3 regions of the Microbacterium sp. NPDC058345 genome follow, and region 3 is predicted to be linked to each of the others. Evidence: predicted binding sites of a transcription regulator. Region 3 holds the regulator's gene; each other region holds the start of a gene.
What was found. Region 3 encodes LexA, which represses DNA repair genes until DNA is damaged. Its sites were predicted from a motif close to TCGAACANNTGTTCGA; they were not measured.
Positions count from the first base shown of each region.

Region 1: the regulator LexA is predicted to act here: its motif matches at 1,624-1,639, upstream of ACFWH5_RS11585 (DUF222 domain-containing protein).
Region 2: the regulator LexA is predicted to act here: its motif matches at 2,527-2,542, upstream of ACFWH5_RS06930 (DUF222 domain-containing protein).

Region 1 covers NZ_JBHXIG010000002.1:798,735-805,097, forward strand. Annotated here, with positions in the region: gene ACFWH5_RS11570 (DUF202 domain-containing protein) at 1-188, opposite strand, end outside; gene ACFWH5_RS11575 (YidH family protein) at 185-547, opposite strand; gene ACFWH5_RS11580 (formylglycine-generating enzyme family protein) at 544-1,533, opposite strand; gene ACFWH5_RS11585 (DUF222 domain-containing protein) at 1,650-3,152, shown strand; gene ACFWH5_RS11590 (NUDIX domain-containing protein) at 3,204-4,166, opposite strand; gene ACFWH5_RS11595 (Glu/Leu/Phe/Val dehydrogenase dimerization domain-containing protein) at 4,277-5,347, opposite strand; gene der (ribosome biogenesis GTPase Der) at 5,443-6,363, opposite strand, start outside.
Region 2 covers NZ_JBHXIG010000001.1:1,464,590-1,470,952, forward strand. Annotated here, with positions in the region: gene ACFWH5_RS06925 (MATE family efflux transporter) at 1-764, opposite strand, end outside; gene ACFWH5_RS06930 (DUF222 domain-containing protein) at 1,015-2,496, opposite strand; gene ACFWH5_RS06935 (DUF1992 domain-containing protein) at 2,689-3,267, shown strand; gene ACFWH5_RS06940 (lipase family protein) at 3,396-5,402, shown strand; gene ACFWH5_RS06945 (M13 family metallopeptidase) at 5,452-6,363, shown strand, end outside.
Region 3 covers NZ_JBHXIG010000004.1:175,857-182,219, reverse strand. Annotated here, with positions in the region: gene hisB (imidazoleglycerol-phosphate dehydratase HisB) at 1-375, opposite strand, end outside; gene ACFWH5_RS15265 (histidinol-phosphate transaminase) at 372-1,490, opposite strand; gene ACFWH5_RS15260 (LysM peptidoglycan-binding domain-containing protein) at 1,537-1,902, opposite strand; gene lexA (transcriptional repressor LexA) at 2,176-2,862, shown strand; gene metE (5-methyltetrahydropteroyltriglutamate--homocysteine S-methyltransferase) at 2,926-5,238, opposite strand; gene ACFWH5_RS15245 (methylenetetrahydrofolate reductase) at 5,235-6,185, opposite strand; gene ACFWH5_RS15240 (alpha/beta hydrolase family protein) at 6,302-6,363, shown strand, end outside.

The DNA of each region.
Region 1 (6,363 bases), on a different contig from region 3:
GCGGCAAAACCGAAGCCGAGCAGGCCCGGCGCGAGCGATGCCGCGAGTTCTACGCCGCCTCGCGCCAGCGGCGGGAACACCCTCAGCGCCAGCAGCGACCCGACGCCGATCGCCAGCGCCGTGCGACGCCACGCCAGTTCGGTGCGCTCGGGTTGCAGACCGGGATCGAAGGACCCGCTCGAGGTCATCGCTGCAGCACGCCGAAGACGATGAGCACGCCGACCACGACGATGACGGCCGAGAGCACCAGACCGGTGTGCGACCCGGGCAGCGGCGCCTGCAGACGCAGGGCGCGCTCCGTGCGCGCCCATTCGACCCAGGCGATGACGGGAAGCGCCAGACCCGCGGCGATGAGCACGAGCGAAGCGATCAGCCGGAGCACCGGATGCAGGTCGAGGCCGAGCGCCTCGAGCGCGACACCTCCGGCGATCAGCGCGAGAGCCGTGCGGTTCCAGGCGAGAAAGGTACGCTCGTTGGCCAGCGAGAACCGTGCATCGGGCTCGTCGCCCACCCCGAAGACGGATGCCGGGAATCGCCCCCGCGTCACGATGACACCGCCGCGACCGTGCGGAATCCGGCGTTCCCCATCGACGAATCGGGCGTGTTCTGCGAGCGGGCGGAGTTGCGGTACCGGTTGCAGTAGGAGATGTGACACAGGTAGCTTCCGCCGCGCAGCACGCGCGCGCCGCCACCGTCCGGCCCCTGCGGGTTCTGTGCGGGCGAGGCGCCGTAGTAGCGCGGATCGAACCAGTCAGCACACCACTCCCAGACGTTGCCGACCGGCTGCCACAGCCCGTACCCGTTGCGCTCGAAGGAGCGCACCGGCGCCGTGGTCAGGAAGCCGTCCTCCAGGGTGTTGCGCACCGGGAACTCGCCCTGCCAGATGTTGGCGCGCCAGCCGCCGGCATCCACCTCGTCATCGCCCCACGGGTACTTCGCGCGATCCAGCCCTCCGCGCGCGGCGTACTCCCACTCCGCCTCGGTGGGCAGGCGCCGCCTGGCCCAGGCGCAGTAGGCCCGCGCGTCATTCCAGCTGATGTGCACGACAGGATGGTCGCCGAGGCCGTCGAGCGTCGAGTTCCTTCCGCCGGGATGCGACCAGTCCGCCCCGCGCACGCCGACCCACCACGGCGTGCCGGATGCCGACCCCATGACGTCGTCATCGGGTGCGTCCACCGCGAGATGGAACACCGCTGAGAACCCGAACGTCGCGGCCTCGGTGCGATACCCCGTGTCCGCGACGAAGCGCGCATAGTCGTCGTTGGTCACTGCGGTCACGTCAATCTCGAACCCGTCGAGTGTGACCGGATGCTGCGGCAGCTCTCCATCCATGGGATTGCGGTCGCCCGAGGAGTCGCCCATCACGAACGTCCCTGCAGGGATGACTGCCTGCTCGATCGTGTGGCGGCCGCCGCCCGCGGTCGTCGCCGGCTCGGCAGGGCGCGCGGATCCGATCGTGAGGAACTGACTCCGTCCGGGAGGGGCGCACGTGCAACCCGGGCCGCACCCGCCGTCGTCGTTCCGCTCTGCCATGGCATCAGCCTATTGCGCTCGGCGGCATGACCCTGACGTCGCGACGAGCGAGAGATCAGGCGAAAAAGTTCTGCACACCTCTTCCATCGTTCGTATCTTTGTTCTAAACTAGAGGCATGGTCACCGACGTCCCCGATCGCATCGCACAGCGTGAGTCGCTGCTGGATGCGTGGGTGGATGTGCAGCAGCGGATCGCAGCGTTGCAGGCGGAGGCGGCCGACTTGCTGGCGCAGCGGTGGGCGCTGATGGAGGACGAGATCGCGGATGCTCCGCTGCACCGAGAGGCGATTCTGCGGTCCACGGTGTGCGAGTACGCCGCCGCGGGCCGGATCGCGAAGGGCTCGATGGAGTGCGCCTTCTCCGACGCGCGCATCCTGCATGACGACCTGCCGGCCGTGGCCGACGCGCATGCGGCGGGGAGGATCACTGCCGCGCATGTGCGGGAGATCGTGCACGAAGCGGATGTGGTGCGCGAAGCGGTACGCGACGGTTCCGTCGAACCGGGGACGGTGGCGCTGTTCGAGGCGGCGGTGCTCGAAGTCGCCGAGCACGACACACCCGCCCGCACCAGGGCGCACGCCCGCCAGGTCGCTGCCGCCCTCGCGGGCGTCACGGTGGTGCAGCGTCACGAACGCGCCCTCTCTGAACGGTCGGTCACGGTGCGTTCGGTCGGTGATGGGCTCGCCCTGCTGCAGGCGGTGCTGCCCGAGCACCTCGCCCTCGCGATCCACGACCGGCTCACCACGATGGCCCGCGACCTGCGCACCGCCGACCGCACCCCCGTGCTTCCCCCGCTGGAACCCGAACCCGACGACGAGTACGGTGCCCCCATCGACGACGACGGGCTCGATCTTGATGAGCAGTCCCGGTGGGAGGCGATCGAGCGCATCCTCGCCGCCGATCCGCTGTTCCACGACGACAGCCCCGCGATCATCCACGTGCCGGGCGATGAGCGCACGATGGACCAGATCCGCGCCGACCTGTTCACCGACCTGCTGCTGGCGACAGATCCGACCGACGCGCACGGCACCGCACTGCAGAACATCACCGCGACCGTGCAGGTCACCGTCGCCGCCACCACCCTCACCGGCGCCGACGACCGGCCCGCCGAGATCGACGGCACCGGCCCCCTGCACCCCGACATCGCCCGCGCGATCGCCGGACGCAACACCGGCTGGACGCGCCTGTTCCTCGACCCCCAGGGCATGGTCACCGAGACCGACACCTACACGCCCACGGAATCCATGCGCCGCTTCCTGCGCGCGAGAGACCAGCAGTGCCGCTTCCCCGGATGCCGGAGGCCCATCGCCCGCTGCGAGCTCGACCACAACCACGACTACGCCAAAGGCGGCCGCACCACGCTGTGCAACCTCAGCCACTTCTGCACCGCCCACCACGTGATCAAGCACCCCAGCATCCCGGACGAACACCGCTGGACCGCCCGACAACTGCCCGACTGGTCCCTCGAATGGACCAGCCCCACCGGACGCACCTACACCGACCCACCCCGGCGACGGGTCATGTTCATCCCCACCGAGCCACCACCGGACGAACGACCGCCGGGAAAGTACGCGTTCGCACCGGACTGGACCGACCTACCGGCCGACGCACCATTCTGACCGCCGACAGGGCTCGCTCCCGCGCGCGTCGATCTCGTCGATCTCGCCGATTTAGTCGAGCTGCCCGAGCAGCCAGCCGGCCGACTCGGCATTCGCGCCGGCGTGCTGCACGCGCTCGCGCAGTTCGCGATCACTGGTGACCACCGTCACGGCGCGTCCGTTCGCGATCAGGCGCTCAGCCGCCGCCACGATCGCGTCGTCGCCGTGCCCCGTCGCCCGCACGAGATCGATCGCGCCGCGTCGCGCGGCAGCATCCGATCCGCTGTCCGCCTGCGCCTCCGACCGGTCGCCCAGGTGGGCGGCATCCGGCACCGCTCGCGCTTCGCCCTCCACGACCATCGATACCGGCGGGTACCAGCGGTCGGCGTCGAGACCGAGTCGCGCAGCCGCGACGCCGCCCGACGCCCATGCCGACAGGCGCCGTCCCAACCTTCCGGCCGCGCCGGCGCGGTCCTTCCACCAGCCGTCGGGCACCGATCCGACCACGTTCGCGGCGTCGACGACGATCGCCGGTCGCACGCCCAGCAGGTCGCGCAGCATCGGCCAGGCCGCGGCGAAGCCGGGGTGCAGCGGACGCTCGCCGACCTCGTCGACGGCCACCCATTCCAGCGCCAGGCTCTCGGGGTCGCTGATCACCGGCTCGAACGGCCGCACGACGTCGGCCACGACGGTGGTGTACGACCAGATGCCGAGGTCGAGCACGCTCGAGAACCGCGCCCGCACGGCGCCGTCCGGAATGCCGGCCTCCTCCTGCGCTTCGCGGAGCGCGCCGTCCAGCGCGAGCTCGCCCTCGTGCAGCGCCCCACCGGGCAGCCCCCAGGTGCCGCCGAAGTGACTCCACCCGACCCGATGCTGCAGCAGCACCCCGCGCTGCGAGTCCACGGCCAGCAGCCCCGCGGCGCCGTAGCGACCCCAGTACTTCTCCCCCGTCGGCGCGACCACCCAGGCATCGCCGCTGTCACGCGGGCCCTGCGGGCGGCGCGGCTCACCGGGCGAGGGAGGGATGATCGTCACCCGTCCAGCCTTTCACAGCCACGCCGCCGCGGCATGCAGGGTGCGCGCGGGCAGGGGTCGGCCCACCAGCCGCTCGGCCGCGGCATGCGACGTATACCGCGCGGGTAGGGTCAGCGCACCGGCAGCTCCGCCGCGGCCTGCAGGCGGGCCGCAGCCAGCTCCTCGGCCGCCTGCAGCGGCGTGACGCCGCGCGACTCTGCGTCATCGAGGATGCGGCGCACCGTGTCGCCGATCCCCGAGACCCGCGCCATGATCTCCGCGCTCGTGCCGATCTGCTTGGCTTCCCGATCGAGGTAGATCACGCCGCCGGCGTTCACCACGAAGTCCGGCGCATAGAGGATGCCACGGGCGTCGAGGCGGTCAGCCCCCGAGTGATCGGCCAGCGGGTTGTTCGCCGGGCCGCAGACCGCCTTCACGTCGAGAGCGTCGATCACCTCGTCGGTGAGCACTCCGCCGATGCCCGCCGGCACGAACACGTCGCCGGCGACCAGGTGTTCCGATCCCGGTTCGACCCAGGTCGCCCCGAGGTCTTCGGCGAGCGCGCGCCGAGCGGGGTTGATGTCCGTCACGGTCAGCGTCGCGCCCTGCTCGGCCAGCCGCGACGCGAGTCTGCCGCCGACCTGGCCGAGGCCCGAGATCGTGATGCGACGACCCGCGGCATCCGCCGATCCGGTGACCTTCTCGAGCACCGCCTGCAGCGACGCGTACACGCCGAGGCTGGTCGGCCCGGCCGGCTCACCGGAACCGCCCACCGCCGACGGCAGCCCGACCACGTGCTGCGTGCGCTCACTGACGGTCAGCATGTCGTCGGTCGTCGACCCCACGTCCTCCGCGGTGCGGTAGAGGCCGTCCATCAGCTGCACGGCATCGCCGAGGTCGAGGAATGCGGCGCGCCGCCGATCCGCGTCGAGCGTCTCGCCCGGGGCGAGGCCGATGACCGACTTGCCGCCACCGGCGTCCAGGCCGGCTGCAGCGTTCTTCAGCGTCATCGCCGCCGACAGTCGCAGCGCATCGCCGAGGGCGTCGCTCCAATGCGGATACGTCCACAGCCGTGCGCCGCCGAGCGCGGATCCGAGCACGGAGGAGTGCAGCGCCACGGCGATGAACAGTCCGCTCCTGCGCCCGGTGACCACCTCCACGCGCTCGTGGCGGAAATCGGGCAGGGGCAGGGTGTGCGTCATCGCGGTCTCCTTCGGCGGGCCTTGTGGGCCGTGCGCTGCGGACGCCGCGGTGTTGCGGCATCCGCCCCCATTATCCCGCCGGATCACGCACGGGGCTAGCGCTGTCGCCGCTCCCTGACGCGCATGTTGATCACGATCGGCGTGCCCTCGAACTCGTACAGCTCGCGCAGGCGGCGCTGAATGTACCGGCGGTAGCCGGGGTCGAGGAAGCCGGTCGTGAACAGCACGAATGTGGGCGGACGCGTCGACGCCTGCGTGCCGAACAGCACACGCGGCTGCTTGCCGCCGCGCAGCGGATGCGGGTGCGCGGCGACGAGCTCGGTGAGGAACGCGTTGAACTTGCCGGTCGGGATGCGGCGATCCCAGTTCTCCAGCGCCATCTCCAGCGCGGGCACGAGCTTGTCGAGGTGCCGACCCGTCTTCGCCGAGATGTTCACGCGCGGGGCCCATGCGACGTGCGCGAGGTCCTGCTCGATCTCGCGCTCCAGGTAGCGGCGCCGGTCGATGTTCTCCATGTCGTCGTCGAAGAGACGATCCCACTTGTTGAACGCGAGCACCAGCGCACGGCCCGACTCGAGCACCATGTCGATGATGTTCAGGTCCTGCACGCTGATCGGCTGGCTCACGTCGAGCACCACGACGGCGACCTCGGCCTTCTCGAGCGCTGCCGAGGTGCGCAGCGACGCGTAGAAGTCGGCGCCCTGCTGCAGGTGCACGCGGCGGCGGATGCCGGCGGTGTCGACCAGGCGCCACATCTTGCCGCCGAGCTCGACGATCTCGTCCACCGGATCGCGCGTGGTGCCGGCGAGGTCGTTCACGACCACGCGCTCCTCACCCGCCGCCTTGTTCAGCAGCGAGGACTTGCCCACGTTGGGACGTCCGAGGATCGCGACGCGGCGCGGACCGCCGATCTCGGCCTTCGCCACCGCCGACACGTCGGGCAGCTTCGCCATCACGATGTCGAGCAGGTCGGCGACGCCACGACCGTGGATCGCCGAGACCGGATACGGCTCGCC
Region 2 (6,363 bases), on a different contig from region 3:
GTCGCGACGCCGACGGTGGTGAGCAGGGCGATGCGCAGGCTGACGGTGCGCAGGAAGAGCCAGCCGCCCGAGCGGGCAGTGCCCCGGATGCCGTCGCGCTGGGCCTTCATCGAGGCGCCGTGCTGCAGCGCGAGGCGGCGGATGACGACGACGTACGCGGCGACCATGCCCCACTGGGCGGTGACCGTGCCGAACGCGGATCCGGCGATGCCCCAGCCGAGGCCGTAGATGAAGAGCCAGTTGAGCAGCGCGTTCGCTCCGAAGCCCAGCCCAGCGATCCAGAGCGGGGTCATGGTGTCCTGCATGCCGCGCAGCAGGCCGGTGGCGGCGTAGACCACGAGCATGGCGGGCAGGCCCCACATCGAGATCATCAGGTAGGTGACGGCCTGCGCGGCGACGTCGGCGGTGGGGCCGAACAGCGACACCATCCAGGGAGTGGCGATCGCGCCGGAGGCGGCGAGCACAGCGCCGAGCCCGAGCGCGAGCCACATCCCGTCGATGCCGACCGACACGGCGTCGCCCGGATGGCCGGCACCGAACCTACGGGCGACGGCGGGAGTGGTGGAGTACGCGAGGAAGATCATCAGCCCGACGATCGTCTGCAGCACAGCGCTGGCGATGCCGAGGCCGGCGAGCGGCACGGTGCCGAGGTGTCCGACGAGGGCGGCGTCGACGATGAGGAAGGCGGGCTCCGCGACCAGTGCCCCGAGCGCCGGTACGGCGAGGCGCAGGATCTCTCGGTTCAGGGTACGGGCGGCGGGCACCGTTCGAGCCTATGGGCTGGATCGATGCCGACGCGAAGGCACGCTCGCGCGGCGCCGGTGCTCGGTACGCAGGCTGGGTACGCAGGCTCGGCGCCCGGCGCCCGGCGCCCGGCGCCCGGCGCCCGGCGCTCGGCGCTCGGCGCTCGGCGCTCGGCGCTCGGTGTTCGGTGTTCGGTGCTCGGGGCCGGAGCCGGCGCTCGGTGCTCGGTGCTCGGAAGGTCCCGGGTCGGGGTCCGGGCAGAGTCGTGCCTCACGCCGCGATCTCATATCTGGCCCTGCCGCCGAGGCGTGGTGTGCGATCCGGATCGACGTACGCGGGAGGAATGAACCACACCTTCGCTGTGGTGTGCACGCCGGTGCCGCCACCACGCCCGCCACCACGCCCGCCACTGCGCCCGCCACGAGGACGTCCGTCCTCGCCGCCACCGCGACCCTCGCCGCGACCGCCATCACCGCGCCCACCGCTGCCGGGCGGTCCGCCGGGTGGAGGCTCGATGCGGATCTCCCACCCGTTGTCGTGAATGCGGTGATGACAGGTCTCGCAGAGCAGCACGCCGTTGCTGAGATCGGTCGTGCCGCCGTCGCGCAGCCACCATCTCAGGTGGTGCGCCTTGGTCATACTCGGCGGAAGGCCGCACATCGCGCATCCGCCGTCGCGTTCGGCGAGGGCGAGTTTCTGAGCGGGGGAGAAGAATCGCCTCTCTCGCCCCCAGTCGAGAATCTCGCCGTCGGAGCCGAGAACGCACGGGATCACGCCGCCGGAGGCGGCCATCCGCCGCACAGCGCTGATGCTGACGGGCTGTTCGATTCCGTCGATGGTGCCGTGCCCGCTTCCCGCGGTCAGATCGTCGAGGTTCACGCGCACGACGACGGTGGCACCGTTCAGCGGCACCCGATCGTTGTCGCATCCGGTGACGTGCGAGCAGATCACGCTCAGTGCATCGGCCCGCATCATCGCGACCGTGCGCCGGTCGGCGTCTGCCGCATCCGCGTCCGGCGCATCCTTGCGGGCGGCGAACTGACTCGACACGTAGCCGTCGAGGGCGGCGATGATCGGCGCGCCGGACTCGACCGTCGTCACGAGCGAGACGTGCAGGTTGCCGTCGCGCTGGAACATCGTCAGCGAGCGCTGCGCGAATCGCTCCTCTTCACGCTGTTCGAGCAGTTCCGGCTCGAGCTGCGCTTCGGCGCGGGCGACGAGTCGGCGCACCTCATCGAGCGAGAGTCCGACGGCGCGTTCCGTAAGCTGTCGTTCGGCCTCTGCGACGCGCTCTCTGCCGACCCGGGGTCGAACGCGCTCGAGCAGCCTGATGATGATGTTCGCACCGGGAGCACCGAGCGAACCATTGTTGAGGGCCGCCTGCACAGCCGGGTACTTCGGGGGAAGCGGGGCGCCGAGCAGATCGGCGCGGGCCGCGGTCGCCTCGCCGACCTGCACCAGCCGAGCCGCGTCCCCCGACGACGATCCGGTCGAAGCCGCGATCAGCTGGGCAGGGTTGCGGTACCCCTGCTGCTTGGCGAGAGAGTCCGCTCCCAGCTCGGTGCGCGATTCGTGGGCGATCGCCGCCGCGACCTCGGCGTGCAGAGCGTCCAGCCGGCGGCGCAACTTCCCGATCGCGTCGTTCGCTCCGACCAGTTGGAAGCGCGAGAGCTCTGACGCGGCACCGGCATCCGCCCACACCGCGTCGAGCGCGGCAACGGCCTCGTGCAGGGGCGACAGATGTTCGGACACGTCCGGAACCCACTCTCCGCGTGGTGACTGAAGAACACGCGTTCTCCGTCGATGGATGAAAACAGCCGGTGTCTTCCACTGTGCTCGCGGGAGCGTTCTCTCAACTCTGTCCGGTGTGAACTGCTGATTTCATCGTAGGAGGGGCCTCCGACATTGCGTCCGGCGTAGCCTGGAGAAGCCGGAGGTGATGCGATGTCGGACGCGATGGGCGAGGCCGCCCGGTATCGGGCGCGGCGTGACGCAGGTGCGGATGCACCCTCCGAAGGCGACGGCGATCCGCCGCTGGTCCTGAACGCCGAGAACCAGGCACAGTTCGTCGAGACGGCGATACAGATCGCGATCCGGCGCGGCGACTTCGACGATCTGCCCGGTGCCGGCAAGCCGATCGAAGGGCTGGGCAGCCGCCACGATCCGGATTGGTGGATCCGCCGCAAGATCGAGAACGAGAACCTGTCGGGTCTCGGGCCGCCGGCACTGCTGCTGCGCGTGGAGGATCGCGAGCTGGACGGTCAGCTCGACGCGCTGCGTCGCGAGGACGACGTGCGAGCCGTGCTCGAGGACTTCAACCGCCGTGTCATCGACGCCCGGCGACAGCTGCACGGTGGGCCGCCCGTGGTCACCCGCACGCGGGACGTCGAGGCCGAGATCATCGCGTGGCGTGAACGTCGTGACGCCGCGCGGGCGGCGGCGGAGGCCAAGGCGGCCGCGGATGCCGAGGCCGAGACGGATGCCGCCTCGCGACGACGCCTGCGCCGGTGGCGCCGGCGCTGAGCCAGAGCCGGAGCCGACGAGCCACGCAGGCGCGGGAGAGCAGCCGCCGATGCGTCACGCAGGCGCGAATCGAGACCGTTCCAGGAGCGCACGCTGACCCGAGCGGGCACGCTGGATAGGCTGGCGCCGTGACATCCGAGTCCGAATCCGGCGCATCGCACTCCGAACCGCAGAAGATCGCGCTCACCGCCGGCACGGCTGAGCCTGCCGCCGGCGCAGCTGATCCAGACGCCGCCGCCCCGGCGCCTGACAGCGCCGCACCCGCGCCCGACCCCAGCGCCGCACCCGACCCCGCGACACGCGCCCCCGCCCCCGCGTCACCCGACCCCGACCCGGCCGCGGCATCCACCCCTCCACTCTCCGCCTCCGAGACGCACGAGCGCGAACCCGCCGTCCTGCGTCTCGCCCGGCGCCTGCCCAAGCGCGTGGTCGCCGTGCTCGCGTCCGCCGCCGTCCTCGTCGGCATCGTCCTCATCGCGCGCCCCACCACCGCCCTCGATGTGCTCGCTCTGCTCATCGGAGCCGGACTCGTGCTGGGCGGGCTTCTCGAACTGCTGGTTCCCGCCGCAGGCGGCGACCGGCTGCGCATGCTGCTCTCGGCGGCCCTCGTGCTCACCGGCGCCGTCGTGCTCGTGCTGCCGAACCTCACCGTGCGCGCCGTCGCCATCGTCGTGGGCGTGACGCTCATCGTGCGCGGTGCCGTCGGCGTCAGCGCGATCGTGCTGGGCCGCGCGCATCCGCTCGACCGGCGGGTGGCCGAGGTGCTGCTCGGCGCCGCCGCCATCGCCTTCGGCATCCTCGCCATCGTGTGGCCCGACATCACCCTTCTCGTCGTGGCCGTCGTCTTCGGTGCGTCGCTGACCGTGGTCGGCGCCGCGGCACTGCTCCGGATGCTGCGCGCCCGCCGCCCGCGCGATCGGCGACACCGTCGTGACACCGTCGCGCGCCGCTGGATGCGGACGATCGCGGCCGTCTGCGCGGTCGTGCTCGCCGCCGGTGCTGTCGTGGCGAGCATCACCCTGCGCGAGGGAACGCCCGTCGTCGACGACTTCTACGCCGCGCCGCGCTCGGTGCCGGGTGAGCCGGGAGAGCTGATCCGCGCCGAGCCGTTCACGCGGGGTGTTCCCGCCGGCGCGGTCGCCTGGCGCATCCTGTACACGACCACGCACGGCGACGACAGCCCGGCCGTGGCGAGCGGCATCGTCGTGGCGCCGGATGACGGGCAGGACCACCCGGCGATCGCCTGGCACCACGGCACGACCGGATTCGATCGCAGTTGCGCACCGTCGCTGGCCACCGACCCGTTCGGATCCGGCGCGATGTTCGTGCTCGACCGCATCCTGGAGCAGGGCTGGGCGCTGGTCGCCACCGACTACATCGGCCTGGGCACGGAGGGCCCGCATCCGTACCTCATCGGCGAGGGCAGCGCCAGGGCCGAACTCGACGCGGTGCGCGCCGCGCGCGCACTCGACGCCGCCGGCATCACCGATCAGACCGTGGCCTGGGGCCACTCGCAGGGCGGCGGCGCGACGCTGTGGTCGGCGGCCATCGCCGAGCACTACGCACCCGACGTGCCCCTCTCGGGTACGGTGGCGCTCGCGCCGGCGAGCGACCTGGCGGGTCTCGTCGAGCGGCTGCCCGAGGTGACCGGCGGCAGCGTCTTCGCGTCGTTCGTGATCTCGGCGTACAGCGAGATCTACGACGACGTGCCGTTCAGCCGCTACATCCGCCCCGGCGCCGACGTCACGGTACGTGAGATGGCCACGCGCTGCCTCGCCGCGCCCGACATGCTCGTCTCGGTGCTCACCGTGATGGCCCTCACCGACGACCCGAGCATCCTCGCGGCCGACCCGATCACGGGAGCGCTGGGCGAGCGGCTGACGCAGAACATCCCGCCGGCGTCGGACGGCGTCCCCGTGCTGCTCGGGCAGGGTGTGGACGATCAGCTGATCGCCTACGACATGCAGTCCGCCTACGCGCAGCGGCTGTGCGGCGAGGGAGCGACGGTCGACTATCGCGGATACGGCGGGCGCGATCACCTGTCGCTCGTCGAGACGGATTCGCCGGCCATCGAGGAGGCCATGGCGTGGACGCGCGATCGACTCGCCGGGGTGGCGACCGCCGGATCCTGCTGAGCGGATGCCGAGCGGGCGCGGTGTCCCGACCGCCGCATAGGCTGGTGACATGACAGACGTTCTGCCCTCCGGCCTCGCCGTCTCGGAGTTCAGCTCCGACATCCGCCCCCAGGACGACCTCTATCGCCACGTCAACGGTGCGTGGCTCGAGGACGCCGAGATCCCCGCCGACAAGGCGCGCTGGGGATCCTTCCACCTGCTCGCCGAGCAGGCGGAGAAGGACGTCCGCGCGATCATCGAGGAGTCGCAGGATGCCGAGCCCGGCACCCTGGCCCGCAAGGTCGGTGACCTGTTCTCCAGCTTCATGGACACCGCGCGCGTCGCCGAACTCGGCACCGCGCCCCTCGACGAGCAGCTGGCGAAGGTCGACGCCGTCGACAGCATCCCGTCGTTCCTCGCGACCGTCGGCGCGTTCGACCGCGAGGGCGTCGCAGCCCTGATCGGCGTCTTCGTCGAACCCGACCCGGGCAACCCGGAGCGGTACGTGCCCTTCGCGGTGCAGGCCGGTCTGTCGCTGCCGGACGAGAGCTACTACCGACAGGAGAGCTTCGAGAGCACCCGCGCGGCCTACCGTGCGCACCTCGAGCGGCTGCTCGCGCTGGCGGGCGTCGCGGATGCCGCTGGCGTCGCCGACCGATCGTTCTCCCTCGAGCACGAGATCGCCGGCCATCACTGGGACAACGTGGCGTCGCGCGATGCGGTGAAGACCTACAACCTGAAGAGCTGGGAGGAGTTCCAGCAGCTGACCGGCCGTGACCTTTCGCCGTGGCGTGACGCCGTCGCCGTCGCGAACCCGGCGGCGTTCGATGAGCTGGTGGTGTTCCAGCCCAGCTTCTTCGAGGGCCTGGGCGCGCTGCTCGTCGAGGACCGCCTCGACGACTGGAAGGCGTGGCTCACCGCCAAGGTCGTGCACGGTCTGGCCGGCTACCTCACCGACGAGATCATCGATGAGAACTTCTCG
Region 3 (6,363 bases):
GCCGGCGGGCTCGCCCTGGTGCACGAGGAAGGGACGCCCGGAGACGTCGACGACGGCCTGCGCGAGCGCTTCGTCGAGCGGCACGAGCGCGTCACCGTAACGCGAGATGCCCGCCTTGTCGCCGAGCGCCTCGCCGATCGCCTGACCGAGCACGATGGAGACGTCCTCGACGGTGTGGTGCGCGTCGATGTGCGTGTCGCCGGACGCGCGTACGGTCAGATCGGTCAGCGAGTGCTTCGCGAAGGCGGTGAGCATGTGGTCGAAGAACGGCACGGAGGTGTCGATGCTGCTGCGCCCGGTGCCGTCGAGGTTCAGCTCGATCTCGACGGTCGACTCGGACGTGCTGCGGGTGCGACGTGCGGTGCGTGCGCTCATGACGCCGATCCTACCGAGGCGGCGGGCGACGGATCGCTGATCGAGGCCAGGGCGTCGAGGAACGCGGTGGTCTCGGCCTCGGTGCCCGCGGTGACCCGAAGGTGACCGGGGATGCCGACGTCGCGGATCAGCACGCCCCGCTCGTAGAGCGCCTGCCAGACCGCCTTCGGATCGTCGACGCCGCCGAACAGCACGAAGTTCGACCACGACTCGTGCGGTGCATAGCCGAGGGCGACCAGGGTGGCCGTGATGCGGTCGCGCTGCACCACGATCTCGTCGACCATCCGCAGCATCGTCGTCGAGTTGCGCAGCGCCGCGACCGCTGCCGCCTGCGTGAGCGCACTGAGGTGGTACGGCAGGCGCACGAGGCGCAGCGCGTCGATGAACGCCGGATCAGCGGCGAGATAGCCCACCCTCGCGCCCGCGAAGGCGAACGCCTTGCTCATGGTGCGAGAGACCGCCAGCCGAGGGCGCCCGTCGAGCAGTGTGAGCGCGGATGCCGCGTCGTGCGGGGCGAACTCGTGATAGGCCTCGTCGACGATCACGACCCCCCGCGCGGCTTCGTACACGGCTTCGACGACGTCGAATCCCAGGGGTGTGCCGGTCGGATTGTTGGGCGAGCACAGCAGCACGACATCAGGGTCGGTGGCACGCACCTGCCGCGCCGCCTCGTCAGCCGTGATCGAGTAGTCGTCTTCGCGGGTGCCGGCCGTCCAGCGCGCGCCGGTGCCCTGTGCGAGCAGCGGGTACATCGAATAGGTCGGCCCGAAGCCGAAGACTGTGCGACCCGGACCGGCGAACGCCTGCAGGATGTGCTGCAGCACCTCGTTCGATCCGTTGCCGGCCCAGATGCGCTCGGCGGTCAGACCGTGGCCGAGATAAGTCGCGAACGCCTGCCGCAGCGCGGTGAACTCCCGGTCGGGATACCGGTTCACCTCGCGCAGGGCCCGGGCGATGCCGTCGAGGATGTCGTCGGCCACCTCATCGGGCACCGGATGGGTGTTCTCGTTCACGTTCAGCGCCACCGGCAGCGGCGCCTGTGGCGCGCCGTACGGAGTCAGCCCGCGAAGGTCGTCGCGAAGGGGCAGATCGTCAAGAGAGGTCACCCTTCCCATCGTAGAGCGCGCACCTCGGCCGACCCTGCGCGTGACGTCACACGGTTCAGTCGGCGTACTCCGCGGGAAGCGCCAGCGTGGTGCCGGTCTGGATCATGCCGCTCGGCAGGCTGTTCAGACGCATGATGGCGTCGACGACCTCGCGCGGGTCGGCATCGGGCGCCGCATCGGCCGCGATCGACCACAGAGTGTCGCCCGGCATCACCGTGACCGTCTCGAACGACGGCACTGCGGCCTGCTCCCCCGAGGCCAGCGCGGATCCGCCCGCCAGCGCGGAGAAGACGATCCCGGCGGCGACCGGCGCCGAGGCGAGGGCGAGGAGCACGCGGCGACCGCGTGCGGTCAGTCGCAGCCGTGTCGCCGGCGCAGCGGTGCGTGCGGTCATCGGCGGCTGGATGCTGATGGTGCTCATGGTGTGCTCCTCTTCTTCTCCGCCTCGACGGCGGGAAGCTTTCGCATCCGGCATTCGGCCGGGAATGCCGGATGCGAAGCTGTGTTCCGAATGTATCTTCGATATCGAACAGCTGTCAAGAATTCTTCGAACTTCCGTTCCCGATCAGGCCGACACGCTCGAACAGATCTTCCGAATTCGGCGAAATCTCGGATACGGTTTCGATAACGACAGCCCACCACGGGCCACCGACATTCGAACCGGACGCCTCGACAGAGCGCATGGAGGAGCAGCATGAGCGAGAACCCCGCCCCGGCATCCGAGGCGCCGCGCACGCGTCGGCGCAAGAACCTGAGCGCCAAGCAGATGGCGATCCTCGAGGTCATCCAGACCTCGATCGCCCGCCACGGCTACCCGCCGAGCATGCGCGAGATCGGCGACGCCGTCGGCCTCAAGTCCCTGTCCAGCGTCACGCATCAGCTGGGGCAGCTGGAACTCAGCGGCTACCTGCGCCGCGACCCGGGCAAGACGCGTGCCATGGAGGTGCTCATCGACCTGCCCGGCACGAGCACCGAGAACCCGGCCGACAGTGCGCCCGCGGTCGGCGACGCCGCCCTGGTGCCGCTGGTCGGGCAGATCGCGGCCGGCGTGCCGATCACCGCCGAGCAGCAGGTCGAGGAGATCTTCCCGCTGCCGCGGCAGCTGGTGGGCAAGGGCGACCTGTTCATGCTCAAGGTCAACGGCGACTCGATGATCGATGCCGCCATCTGCGACGGTGACTGGGTCGTGGTCCGCACGCAGAACACCGCCGAGAACGGTGAGATCGTCGCGGCCCTGCTCGACGATGAGGCCACCGTGAAGACCTTCCGGCAGCGCGACGGACACACCTGGCTGCTCCCCCGCAACTCGTCGTTCGAGCCGATCCTCGGCGACGACGCCGTCGTCCTCGGCAAGGTCGTGGCGGTGCTGCGCGCCGTCTGAGATTCCTGCGCATACGGGGAACGCCTCGTCCGGAGCATCCGGACGAGGCGTTCCTCATTTCGATCAGGCGGGGACGGTGACGTCCTCGCGGACGCGACGGGTGGCCTCGACGATGTTGCGCAGCGACGCCACCGTCTCGTCGTAGCCGCGCGTCTTCAGACCGCAGTCAGGGTTCACCCACAGCTGACGCAGCGGCAGCTCGTCGACGGCCCGCCGCAGCAGCGACTCGACCTCATCGGCGCTGGGCACGCGGGGCGAGTGGATGTCGTAGACGCCGGGGCCGATGCCGTGGTCGAAGCCCGCCTCGGCCACCTCGGCGACGACCTCCATGCGGCTGCGCGCCGCCTCGATCGAGGTGACGTCGGCGTCCAGCGCGCGGATCGCGTCGATGACGACGCCGAACTCCGAATAGCAGAGGTGCGTGTGCACCTGTGTCGCCGCGGCGGCGCCTCCCGTCGCGAGCCGGAACGAGCGCACCGACCAGTCGAGGTAGGCGGGCTGGTCCGCCGTCTTCAACGGCAGCAGCTCACGCAGCGCCGGCTCGTCGACCTGGATGATCGCGATCCCCGCCGCCTCGAGGTCCGCGATCTCGTCGCGCAGCGCCAGGGCGACCTGGTCGGCGGTCTCGCCCAGCGGCTGGTCGTCGCGGACGAACGACCAGGCGAGGATCGTGACCGGCCCGGTGAGCATGCCCTTGACGTGCTTGACGCTCAACGACTGCGCGTAGGACGCCCAGGAGACCGTGATCGGCGCGGGACGCGACACGTCACCCCACAGGATCGACGGCCGCGTGGCGCGCGATCCGTAGGACTGCACCCAGCCGTGCTCGGTCACGGCGAAGCCGTCGAGGTTCTCTGCGAAGTACTGCACCATGTCGTTGCGCTCCGGCTCGCCGTGCACCAGCACGTCGAGTCCGAGATCCTCCTGCAGCGCGACCACACGATCGATCTCGGCCTTGAGGAACGCCTCGTAGTCGTCCGCGGGGAGCTCGCCGCGGAGGAACTGCGCGCGGGCGCGGCGGATGTCGCCGGTCTGCGGGAAGGAGCCGATCGTGGTGAGCGGCAGCGAGGGCAGGTTCAGGGCCTCCTGCGCCGACTCGCGCTGCTCGTAGGAGACGCGCGAGAAGTCCGCCTCGGCGAGCGTGCGACCGCGCACCGCGCCGTCACGCACGCCCGGCGCGTCCTTCCGGTCGGCGAGCGCGGCCGATGCCTCCGCCAGCTCCGCGGCGATGGCGTTGCGCCCTGCCGCGAGGCCGCGGGCCAGCGTGACGATCTGACCGACCTTCTGGTCGGCGAACGCCAGCCACGAGACCAGCCGGGCGTCGAGGGCCGCCTCGTCCTGGACGTCGTGCGGCACGTGCAGCAGCGAGGTCGACGTGGAGGCCGAGACGGATGCGGCGCCGAGCGCGCGAAGCGCCTCGAGCTTCGCGAACGCGCCGTCCAGGTCGCCGCGCCAGATGTTGTGCCCGTCGATCACGCCGCCGACAAGGGTCTTCGCCCCCAGGTCGGGGAGCGCATCCGGAACGCCGCCTCGCACCAGGTCGATCGCGATGGCCTCGACCGGCGCCGCGGCCAGTACCGGCAGCGCCTCGCCGAGCTCCGCATACGGTGCCGCGACGAAGATCGACGGACGGTCTGCAGCGCCGCCGAGCGCCGCGAGGGCCCGCCGTGCGGCATCCGCCAGCTGCGCGGTCGAGGCGGGCAGGGACTCGCTGACCAGGGCGGGCTCGTCGAGCTGCACCCAGTCGGCGCCGGCGGCCTTGAGCTTCGTCAGCAGCTCGGCGTACACGGCGACCACCTCGTCCAGGCGCGACAGCGGGTCGAAGCCCTCCGGCGCGGCATCCGAGGCCTTGGCGAGGGCGAGCAGGGTGACCGGCCCCACGATGACCGGGCGGGTGCGGTAGCCGGCGGCGGCGGACTCGGCGACCTCGCGCACCAGGCGATCGCTGGAGAGCGAGAAGGCCGTCTCCGGGCCGATCTCGGGCACGAGGTAGTGATAGTTGGAGTCGAACCACTTGGTCATCTCCAGCGGCGCCCGATCGCCCTCGCCTCGGGCGATCGTGAAGTAGGCGGGCAGCCCGATGGTGCCGTCGCCGGAGCGCAGATCCTCGAAGCGTGCGGGGACGGCGCCGACGGTGACCGCCGCGTCGAGCACCTGGTCGTAGAAGGAGAACGACTCCGGGATCGAGGAGTCCTCGCGTCCGAGACCCAGCCCGGCGAGACGATCGCGGTTCGCGGCGCGCAGCTCGGCGGCGGCGCTCTCGAGGGCGCGTTCGTCGATGCGTCCGGCCCAGAACGCCTCGACGGCCTTCTTCAGCTCGCGGCGACGGCCGATCCGGGGGTAGCCGAGGATCGTCCCGGCGGGGAAAGCGGTCATGGGTTTCCTTTCAGTGGAGAAGACAGCTCGAGCGCGGGGATGATCCCGGCGTGAGCGAGCACGTCGAGCACGGTCTCGTGCTGGTTGAACGCGTAGAGGTGCACCCCGGGCGCGCCGCCGTCGACGACGGCGCGGGCGAGATCGGCGGCCCATGCGATGCCGACCTGGCGGCGGCCCTCGGTCGTGGGCTCCACCTCGAGCGCGATCGACAGCTCCCCCGGCAGCTCCTCGCCGGTGAGCTCGAGCACGCGGGCGAGCCGCGCCGGCGAGGTGATCGGCATGATGCCGGGAAGGATCGGGATGCTGACTCCGGCGTGGCGTGCGCGCTCCACGAAGGCGAGGTAGTCGTCGGGGTGGAAGAAGAGCTGCGTGATGGCCAGCGTGGCACCGGCGGCCTGCTTGGCCAGCAGAGCGTCGACGTGCTGGCTGCTGTACGCCGAGCGCGGGTGCCCGTTCGGGAAGGCGGCGACAGCGATGCTCACCTTCCGGCGCGGGGCGACCCGCACCGCGCCGGGGTTTCCGGGCACCGGCGACTCCTCGTACGGTGCCCGCTCGGCCTGCACCCGGTCGATCAGCTGCACCAGCTGTGCGGAGCTCTCCAGGTCGCCGAGGAAGGGCGCACCCTCGTCGAGCCCGGCCGGCGGGTCGCCGCGCAGCGCGAGGAAGCTGAGGATGCCGGCATCCAGGAACTCGCGGATCAGGCGCGTGGCGCCCGCGTAGGTGTTCCCCACGCAGGTGAGATGCGCCAGCGGTTCGACCGAGGTGCGACTGCGGATGTAGCGCAGGATCTCGAGGGAGCGCCCGCCCGTGGAGCCGCCCGCGCCGTACGTGACGGAGAGGAAGTCGGGACCGGCGGCGGCGAGCCTGTCGATCGTCTCGTGCAGCGCCGTCGCCGACGCAGCGGAGCGCGGCGGATAGAGCTCGAAGGAGAACGGGACGCGACTCACGGCATTCTCCTCACGGGGCGTCGACGGGTGTGTTCTCAGCACGGTAGAGCAGCCCCGATCGCGGGCGCACGCTGTGTGACGCCGTGTGTCGGAAGGTGCGCGGATAGGCTCGGGAGATGACCTCTCCGTTCGGTTCCTGGCCCTCTCCGTTCAGCGCGGCCGACATCTCGGCATCCGC